DNA from 3 places in the Clostridium sp. CTA-19 genome. Region 2 is predicted to be linked to each of the others. Evidence: riboswitches for the same ligand, from Rfam matches in the RefSeq annotation. Region 2 holds a riboswitch; each other region holds the start of a gene.
What was found. Region 2 has a riboswitch for magnesium ahead of mgtA (magnesium-translocating P-type ATPase). Riboswitches for the same ligand answer to the same signal wherever they lie in the genome.
Positions count from the first base shown of each region.

Region 1: it holds a riboswitch for magnesium, as region 2 does, so the genes downstream of both, mgtE (magnesium transporter) here and mgtA (magnesium-translocating P-type ATPase) in region 2, are expected to answer to the same signal.
Region 3: it holds a riboswitch for magnesium, as region 2 does, so the genes downstream of both, mgtE (magnesium transporter) here and mgtA (magnesium-translocating P-type ATPase) in region 2, are expected to answer to the same signal.

Region 1 covers NZ_BAAABH010000007.1:58,035-61,332, reverse strand. Annotated here, with positions in the region: gene ACYUE0_RS05645 (ATP-binding protein) at 1-98, shown strand, start outside; gene mgtE (magnesium transporter) at 139-1,485, opposite strand; M-box (ykoK) riboswitch at 1,688-1,850, opposite strand; gene ACYUE0_RS05635 (metal-dependent hydrolase family protein) at 2,053-3,291, opposite strand.
Region 2 covers NZ_BAAABH010000045.1:6,553-9,850, reverse strand. Annotated here, with positions in the region: gene mgtA (magnesium-translocating P-type ATPase) at 1-1,264, opposite strand, end outside; M-box (ykoK) riboswitch at 1,659-1,819, opposite strand; gene ACYUE0_RS16445 (class I SAM-dependent methyltransferase) at 2,118-2,858, opposite strand; gene ACYUE0_RS16440 (response regulator transcription factor) at 3,247-3,298, shown strand, end outside.
Region 3 covers NZ_BAAABH010000052.1:11,681-14,978, forward strand. Annotated here, with positions in the region: gene ACYUE0_RS17020 (MFS transporter) at 1-100, shown strand, start outside; gene ACYUE0_RS17025 (GNAT family N-acetyltransferase) at 115-1,053, shown strand; M-box (ykoK) riboswitch at 1,111-1,276, shown strand; gene mgtE (magnesium transporter) at 1,546-2,883, shown strand.

The DNA of each region.
Region 1 (3,298 bases), on a different contig from region 2:
GTGATAAAGTAGGCTATACTATTTTTATTAAATCTAAAATTAATTGTTATACCGCTGTGTCAATTGGTTTTCCTAATTTTTCTGATAAAAAAATATAAGAGAAAAGAAGCTCAAAATAATTAAAGAGCTTCTTTTCTCTTATATTAAATATTGTATAAATACTGTTGCTAATCCTAAGAAAAAGAAAAATCCTAAAACATCAGTAGCTGTTGTTACAAAAACTGCTGATGCTAATGCTGGATCTATTTTTAATTTTTTAAGTGTCAATGGAACTAAAAATCCTGCTGTCGTAGCTACTGTCATATTTAAAATCATAGCCAGTCCAATAACTAATCCAAATACAGGTTTTCCAGACCATAATCCACCTATTATAGAAATACATATCCCAACTGAAAGTCCATTAGTTAAACCTACACCTATTTCTTTAAAGAAAATCTTTTTAGCATTTTCAAAATTTAATTCCCCTAAGGCTAATCCTCTAACAACTATTGTTAATGTCTGCGTTCCTGCATTTCCACCCATTCCTGCAACTATTGGCATAAATGTAGCTAATATAACAACTTTACTTATAGTTCCTTCAAACATACTTACTGTTGCTGAAGCTAACATAGCAGTAAGTAAATTAACAAATAACCATGGGAGCCTACTTCTTACAGATTCAAAAAGTGTTCCATTAACCTTTTCGCTTTCACCTACTCCACCTAGACGATGTATATCCTCAGTTGTTTCATCTCTTAAAACATCTATTATATCATCAACGGTTACAATACCTAACATCTGCTCTTCATCATTTATAACAGGCATTGTTAAAAACCCATATTTTTCAAATCTATGTGCAACTTCTTCCTGGTCCATGTCATGATGAACACTTATAACGTTGCTATTTAAAACATCAATAATTATTGTATCAAAAGGACTTACAACTATTTCTCTTAATGATACAACACCCTTTAACTTTTCATCTTCATCTACAACATACAGATAATATGCACTTTCTGCATTTGGAGCAACTTTTTGAAGATATTTTAATGTTTCTTTCACAGTCATATTTTCTTTAATTGAAATATATTCTGTTGCCATTATACCACCAGCTGTATCTGGCGCATAAGTAAGCAATTGTTTAACATCTTCAGCTTCTTCAACTGGCATGTTATCTAAAATTCTCTTAGATTCAATTTCATCTAAGCTACCTAGCAAGTCTGCGATTTCATCAGATGACATTTCTTTTAATATATTTTTTTGCTTTTTCTCGGAAAAATTCACCAAAAGTGCATATTTTTCTTCATCATCTTCTTCGTCTATGACTTCTGCGATTAACCATTCTGGTATTCTATGAAGTATTTTGATTACATCTACAGCCTCTATTTCATGTAGTACATCTAATATGTCTGCTGGATGTATATCCTCTATTATTTCATCTATTCCCTTTTGTGAACCGTAAAGTAATAACCTTTTTAATTCTTCTCTGTCCATTTCAAGTTTCATCAAACTCCTCCTTTAAATTAAGAGAAGCCTTGGAATAAAAAGTGTATAAATGAATTCAAAGCTACTCCTATATATTTACTTGTAAAATTGCACCTACTATAAGGGTCGCTGTCCATTTATATCACCTCCAAAATTTATAAAAAGATATCAAATATCATTAAAAACAACAAAAAAGACCTTCCAGCTCCTTGCTAAAAAATCTAGTATCTTTTAGTTGTAGAGCTTTAGCACTATAAAGCTTAGACTTGTAGTCAGCTACATTAAAAATTACCTTTGCGATAATTCCTGCTAACCCATTGGAATCTCTCGATTTTTCTGGGCAGTAGCATGTGTCTTTATAGGAGCCTCACCTAACAATTCAATTTTTCTTCCACATATAATATTATTCCTTTAAATAATACATGTCAAATCAAATTTTACATTTTTGAATCAACGTATAAATTCCTCATACTATTGTTTCTCTAAATTTATAATAAAATTTTCATTAATAAATTAAATCAAAAACACAACTAAATAACAGAAAAGGATATTCAAAATAAATTTTGAATACCCTTTTTAAATAATTAATTATTTTCCTTTAACAAAAGTTCCTTCTTTCATTATTACGTCCATTTTATCTACGGATATATTTTTTATATCTTCTAATGGATTCCCATTTATTACAAGAATATCAGCAAATTTTCCTTCTTCTAATGTTCCTGTTACTTTATCTATTCTAAGCATTTCAGCTCCATTTTTGGTAGCAGCCATTATTGTTTCCATTGATGTTAGACCTGCTTTATTTAATGCATACATTTCAGTTATTGCATATTTACCATATGGAGTTAAACTACTACAAAACGAATCTGAACCTACTGTAATTCTAATACCTTTTTTATTTGCATTTTGAAGATTATCTATTATACGATTTAATTCTTTTTCTGCAATTGTTGCACCTGGATATTTATCATGTATTGGTCTATATGGTGGTTCATATACTGTAAACCACTCAAAGAAAAATTGAAGAGTTGGACAGAAAGTTATATCCTTTTCTTTCATTATCTCAAGACATTCCTCATTTAATTCTTGTCCATGTATAATTGCAGAAACTCCTGCTTTACAAGAATTTAATGCTCCCTCATATCCTTCTGCATGTGACCAAACTGGTAATCCTACCATTTTACATTCATCAACAACAGCTTGTATTTCTTCCATACAATAGTGTGAATCCGCTTTAGCATCTAATCTCCATATGCCTCCACCTGTTGACCATATCTTAATTGCATCTGGATTTTCACGTAATCTTCTTCTTATAGCCTTACGAAGTTCCCATGGTCCATCGATACGTTCTGCCCAAGGATGAGAATCGTTATTGTAGTCTAACGGTAATCTATGTGAATCACCATGTCCTGCTGTTCTACAAAATCCTAATCCTGTAGTTACAACACGTGGTCCTGGTATTATACCTTCCTCTATCATATTACGAATATGTATTCCTGAACGTGAAATTTCTCCTACAGATGTTAATCCGTGTTCCAATGCTTCACGTGCTTGAGCAACTGCTACTATTGTTTTTTGTATAGGTGGCTCAAGTACCCAATCACTATCATTATCAGTTAAGTTTCCACTAAAGTGAAGATGACTATCTATTAATCCTGGCATAATAGTCTTGCCAATTATCTCTACTTTCTCATAATCATCCTCAATCGTTTTCATTTCTCCAGCATAAACGATTTTCTTGTCTTCAACAAGTACTAGTGAATTTTCTATTGAATCTTTTCCTGTTCCATCTATTAGCAATCCGCCAACAAATGCAATTTTACTCATAAAAATC
Region 2 (3,298 bases):
CTTTTATATAATCTTTTTCAAGCTTATCAAAACCATTGGTTACTCCATGTTCTAAAATTGCAACATCCATTAAATTACGTAAGCCTGTTTGATAAAAACTGTTTAGATATCCATGTCTTAAAACTCTTAAATCTTCTTCACCGTGGATATTTAAGTGTCTTTCAACAACTATTTTATCGCAAGTTAAAGTACCTGTTTTATCAGTACATAATACGTCCATTGCACCGAAGTTTTGTATTGCATCAAGTTTTTTAACTACAGTTTTATGCTTTGCCATTACAACAGCACCTTTTGCAAGGTTTGTTGTTACAATCATTGGTAGCATCTCAGGAGTAAGACCTACAGCAATTGATATTGCAAAAATTAGTGCTTCTAACCAGTCACCTTTTGTAATTCCATTTATTAAAAATACTACAGGAACCATTATAAGCATAAATTTTATAAGTAGTGCGCTTACACTGTTTACTCCTTTTTCAAAACTAGTTTGAGTTTTAGTGCCAACTAAAGTTAATGCCATTGAACCTAAATAAGTGTTATTTCCAGTAGCTATAACCACAGCTGTAGCACTTCCACTTATTATATTAGTACCTAATAAACATATATTATCAAGATCTGTGACAGTTAAATCTTTAGTGTCATTTTTTAATGTTGAATATTTTTCTACTGGCTCTGATTCACCAGTTAAGGAAGATTGGCTAATGAATAAATCCTTACTACTTATTATTCTTACATCAGCAGGAATCATGTCTCCAGCGGCAAGATATACTATATCTCCCGGTACAATGTCTGCCATGTTTATTTCTTTAACCCCAGATTCTTTTCTACATATAGCAGCAGTTGTTTTAACTAATGCTTTTAACTGCTGTGCAGCTTTTCCTGATTTAAATTCTTGAAAAAATTGTAAAAGACCACTTAGCGTTACCATTATTGTTATAACAGCTACAGTTGTAAAGTTTTTCTCTGCTGGAGAGACTAATATAACATCTGTGATTAAGGACACTATAGCAAGTGCTATTAAAACTAAAATAAAAGGATTGATAAAGGCTTTAAGTAATTGAATATACCATGGTGATGGTTTTTCATGGGCAAGTTCATTTAGTCCATATATTTCAGCTCTTTTTTCTACCTCTTCTTTGGATAGTCCATTAACTTCTGTATTCAACTCTTTATAAACTTTATCTAAATCCATTTTGCTAAAATTAAAAAGTTTATTTGTAGAATAATTTGCTTTGCTTTGAGTGTTCACTTTTCTTTTTTTTATCATAATTCACACCTCCGAATTCTTAAAAAAGACAATAAACAACTAAAGGTTAATAAGTGCATTTTTAAAAACCCTAATTTATTATTTCTATATATAGTTTTACTATTTTTTTATTTATAATACTTGTGAATTGATATTAGTAAAGAAACAGTGAAGATGGTATAGATATGATTCTATTAATTGCATTTATTTTAAACGTGAATTTTTATAAGATGGAGTCACATTATAATCAGTTTAAAAGACTGGATGTGACTAAATAATATATTAAATTTTTGTCATAAATATGCGTATCTTCACCGTCTAAACTACTACCGTCTACTTCCATTCTTTTTCACCTCCAATATTTTTAAAATAACGTAAAAAAACTTCGTCAACTTGAACGTGACGAAGGCATATAACAATACATTCTCGTTCAAGTTTTGGCTCTGCAAGGCGATGAAGTTGCGTTAAGTTAAGCCTTCTTTGTTCGGCAAAACCTGCTAACCAGTTCAGAATGTTTCCATCCTTTTACGGCAGCAACCCGTATCCTTGTAGTAACCTCCCCTACCGAGGCGATATTCATTTACATGAAAAGTATAGCTATGTTTGTTGAATATGTCAATTGAATTTTTTTTAAACAAATTAATAAAAATGATTATATGAAGAAATTATATTGGACTATGTAAATGTTTTAATTATAGCAAAACACACAAAGAACAAGCTCGAATAAAGTCGAAATTTGTTCAGAAAAAATTAAAAAATATTTTAAGAAATTGATTTTAAGTTTTATTTATAACTTTTAACTAACTATAGTTGTATTTAGTATTTTAAACTGACAATAAAAAGGAAGCACATATCTAATGCTTCCTTTTTATTGTTATACTTGGCATTCATATAAAAACATTTCAGCGTTATTATCTTTTGCTATTTTTTTAGAAAAAGAAGAATATACTTTTATTTCACTAAAACCTATTTTATATAAAATCTCTTCCAATTCTCCTAATTCATATAATCTTATTTGAAAATCCATTGATTCAGCTTTAATAATTTTTTCCTTATCTCTTAATTCATAAATACTAGGAGAATAGAGAATTTTATTTGTTGGGTTATAAATATTTTTAGTTTTTAACACCAAATCAAGTCCATTTCTTGTTTTGACTTTTTCAATAATTTTATATTCATCTTCATTCTGGCCTTTATTGGCTACTGTATCAACAGCAAATACAAATTTGCCACCTTTTTTCAGTAATGTATATATCTTTTGTAGAATAGATTTGCATATATTCATATCAGTGAATAAAGATACGGAACCAGAGGATATAAAAATATAATCAAACTGTTCTTTAGGATTATAACTTTCAAGGGATACATTAGTAACTTGAGCTTCTGGTAATTTTTCAGTCAGCTTACTTAACATTTCTTTAGATAGGTCAAGTCCTTTAATATTAAATCCACTTTCATAAAAGGGTATTAAAAATCTTCCACTACCACATAAAGGTTCAAAAATTTTCATTTTTGATGTTGCATATGAAAGATAAAAAGCTAGTTCATCTTCTGGAGCTTTTTCGTGTAAAATCTCATACATTTCTGTACATAAGTTACCATAATAATTTATCATAAATTTTCCTCCTAAACTTTTTTCTAAGTATAACAATTTTAAAGTGAGAAAACTGTTCCAATATTGCTAAATTACTATAGTCTACCTTCTATATAAAAATGGCTAAATTAAAAGATTATATTAATTTGTGTAAATGTTATAATTATATAGAGAAACAAGCTCAAATTTAAATTTATACATCAAATTTTTGTTATCAGTTAAGAAAAAATAAGCACAACTATAGTTAGTTAAGAATCACTAGGAGCAAGACGAATAGTAATAACCTCAACTGTTAACTATTCACTCTTAACTTTTAACTAAAAAAATCTGTTAGTTATTGATAAAATATTAATTTAAGTTTTCTTATTTGATAAATATGAAAAATTTATAAAGAGAATAGGGGTAATTTATGAGTAGTGAAAAAATTCTTATAGTAGATGATGATAAAGAAATATTAGATT
Region 3 (3,298 bases), on a different contig from region 2:
TATAGGTACTGAAAAAGCATTTTATTTAATACCAATTAGTTTAGTAATTTCCATAGCATTCTTGATTTTGACTTATAGAAATACAAAAACTTTAGTTTGAGGTAGGGATTTATGATGAATAAAAGTGCTTTAGTTGATTTGGTTGTAGCAAAAGGTAGAAATAAAGAATATACAATAAAAGATAGATTAGGAATAACAATTGGCAGAATATATATAATTGAAATTGATGAAGTTAATAAAAATTGTTTGTTTAGGCTAAAATTTTATAAAGAAAATAATAGCTATGAGTATATGTTAGATACTTTAAAGATTATGTTAAACATCTTATTTAATAATCATAAGGTAAATAAGGTAAATGTCTTATGTAGTGAAGAACTAGATACTAATGCATTTACAAATATAGGTTTTGAACTTGAAGGAATATTACAAGATAATATTATAAATAATTGTAATAAGTATGAATATGAACTTTTATTTGGTATAACAGAAAGTATGTATAAATCTCATTATATTAATTTAGGAACAAATTTAAAAGGTGTAAATATAAAATTAAAGGTATTAACTCCACAAGAAAGTAATGATTTATTAAATTATTATATAAGGAATAGGAAGTTTTTAACGCCTTTTGAACCATATAGAGATGAGGGATTCTACACTATAGAAAGTCAAAAACAAAGTTTGATAGAAAGTTACAAACAATTTATAAAAGGCGAATCAGCTCATTTTGGAATATATCTAAAAAATAAATTTATAGGAAGAATAAGAATTAACAATATTGTTATGGGTGTTTTTAAAAATGCATTTATAGGATATTCAATTGATGAAGAATACCAAGGAAAGGGTTATATGAAAGAGGCTGTAAGGCTTGCTATTGGATTTGCTTTTAAAGAACTAGGATTACATAGAATTGAAGCAAGTACAATGATAACAAATGAAAAATCGCAAGGTGTATTAAAGGCATGTGGTTTTGAGGAACTTGGTGTAAGTAAAAATTATCTATATATAAATGGAAAATGGCAAGATCATAAAATCTTCTACAAAAACAATAGGTAAGGGTTTACTTTAGTTATTGATAATAGTATCATTAAATTATATAACAAAATTAAAAATTAATTATCTTGTTAGGTGAGGTTACTGTATGAAAATACGCCACTGCCCAGAAATGTCCAGAGACGCCAATGGGTTAGCAGATACTATCGAATTAAGGTTTTATCTAATGTGGCTGAGAAGAACTCTACGTCTTACAGAGCTAAAACTCAACGTATTAAGGAAAATTAGATTTTAGAATTTTAAATATAGCTTTATTTTGATTTTAAATCTCTCTACTTAATAGGTTGAGGGATTTTTATTTTGTTTTAAAAATAAATTTTAGGAGGTGACTGCCATGGATGATGGAGCCAGTAGTTTTATTATAGGCAAATTGGTAATGGCTGCTATTCATGCAGTTACTAATAAATATATAAACAATTATAATATACTATTTAAAAGTTTATAATATATAGGTAAATAGTGTGAATAGCAGTACCTAAATAGGAGGTATTGCAAATGGAATTCAAAAAAATAGTAGAGCTAATAAGAAAAAATAAATTTGTTGAAGCGAAACATTTATTACAGAATGAAAATCCAGCAGATATAGCACAATTATTAGAAGAGTTAGATAGTGAAACTATGCTAATAGCATTTAGAATTTTATCTAAAGATTTAGCAGCAGAAGTATTTTCTTATATGAATAAAGAGGATATTCATTATATTATAGAAGCAATAAACGATGATGAACTTAGAATTATAATGGATAGGATTTTTTTAGATGATACTATAGATATTTTAGAAGAACTGCCTTCAAATGTTGTAAGTAGGGTTTTAAAAAACACTAAAGAAGGAAAGAGAAAACAAATTAATTCCTTTTTAAATTATCCTGAAAATTCAGCAGGAAGTATAATGACCATAGAGTATATGAGTCTAAAGAAAAAGATGACAGTAGAAGAGGCTATATCACATATAAAGAAAAATGGAATAGATAAAGAAACTATAGATACTTGTTATATAATTGATAAAGATAGAAAGTTACAAGGTGTTTTATCTATTAGACAGTTGATATTGAATGATGACTATACGCAAATAGAAGACATTATGAAAAGCAATGTGATTTATTGCAATACGCTAGAGGATCAGGAAGATGTTGCTGATAAGTTTAAAAAATATGACTTTACAGCAATGCCAGTAGTAGATAACGAAAAAAGATTAGTAGGAATAATTACGATAGATGATATAGTTGACATAATAGAACAGGAGAATACAGAAGATATTCAAAAAATGGCAGCTATGGAGCCATCAGAAGAAGAATATTTAGAAACTGGTGTTTTTAAACTAGCAAAAAATAGAATTATATGGCTGTTAATTCTTATGATTTCAGCTACATTTACAGGAGCTATAATACAAAAATATGATGATGTATTGCAATCAGTTGTAATTTTAGCAGCATTTATCCCTATGCTTATGGATACAGGTGGAAATGCAGGTTCTCAATCATCCACACTTATAATAAGAGGTTTAGCATTAGGTCAAATAGAAATGGGAGACGTTTTAAAAGTAATTTGGAAAGAAATTAGAGTTAGTTTAATAGTTGGTGTAATTTTATCCATTGTTAACTTCTTTAGAATATATTATTTACAAAAGGTTGGGTTAGCTATTTCAGCAACAGTTAGTATAACATTATTTTTTACTATTGTTATAGCAAAGGTAGTAGGTTGTGTATTACCAATAGTAGCAAAAAAATTAAAATTAGATCCAGCTATAATGGCTAGTCCATTAATAACAACAATAGTAGATGCATTATCATTAATTATTTATTTTGGAGTGGCTACTTTGTTACTAGGAATCTAAAGGTATATAGGTCATTTAACAATAGTATTTTATCCTATTGTTAAATGGCTTTTTTTAATACTTTAATCATAGAAAATAGTGAGAAAGTAATGAATATTTAAAATAAAAAAGGTATTTTTTATAAAAACAGTTATTTTTTATGAATACTGTACCAGGAGTGTCGATAAATGAATAATAGAGCATATGTAAAGTAAAATAAGTAAATGAAAAATAAATACAAGTAATAGTAATTTTAACAAAAAATAAATAGGATTAAAAAATATATAATAAATCTTGTCGCTGAGGCAAACAAGTAAGTAGCTCAAGCGATAAGGATTTAAACTTTAAAAGACACTTAAAAATTTTGAAAAAAGTTTTAAAAAAAGTGTTGACAAAAAAGTTAAAAGCTAGTAAAATAGTAAAAGTCGTCAGGTAA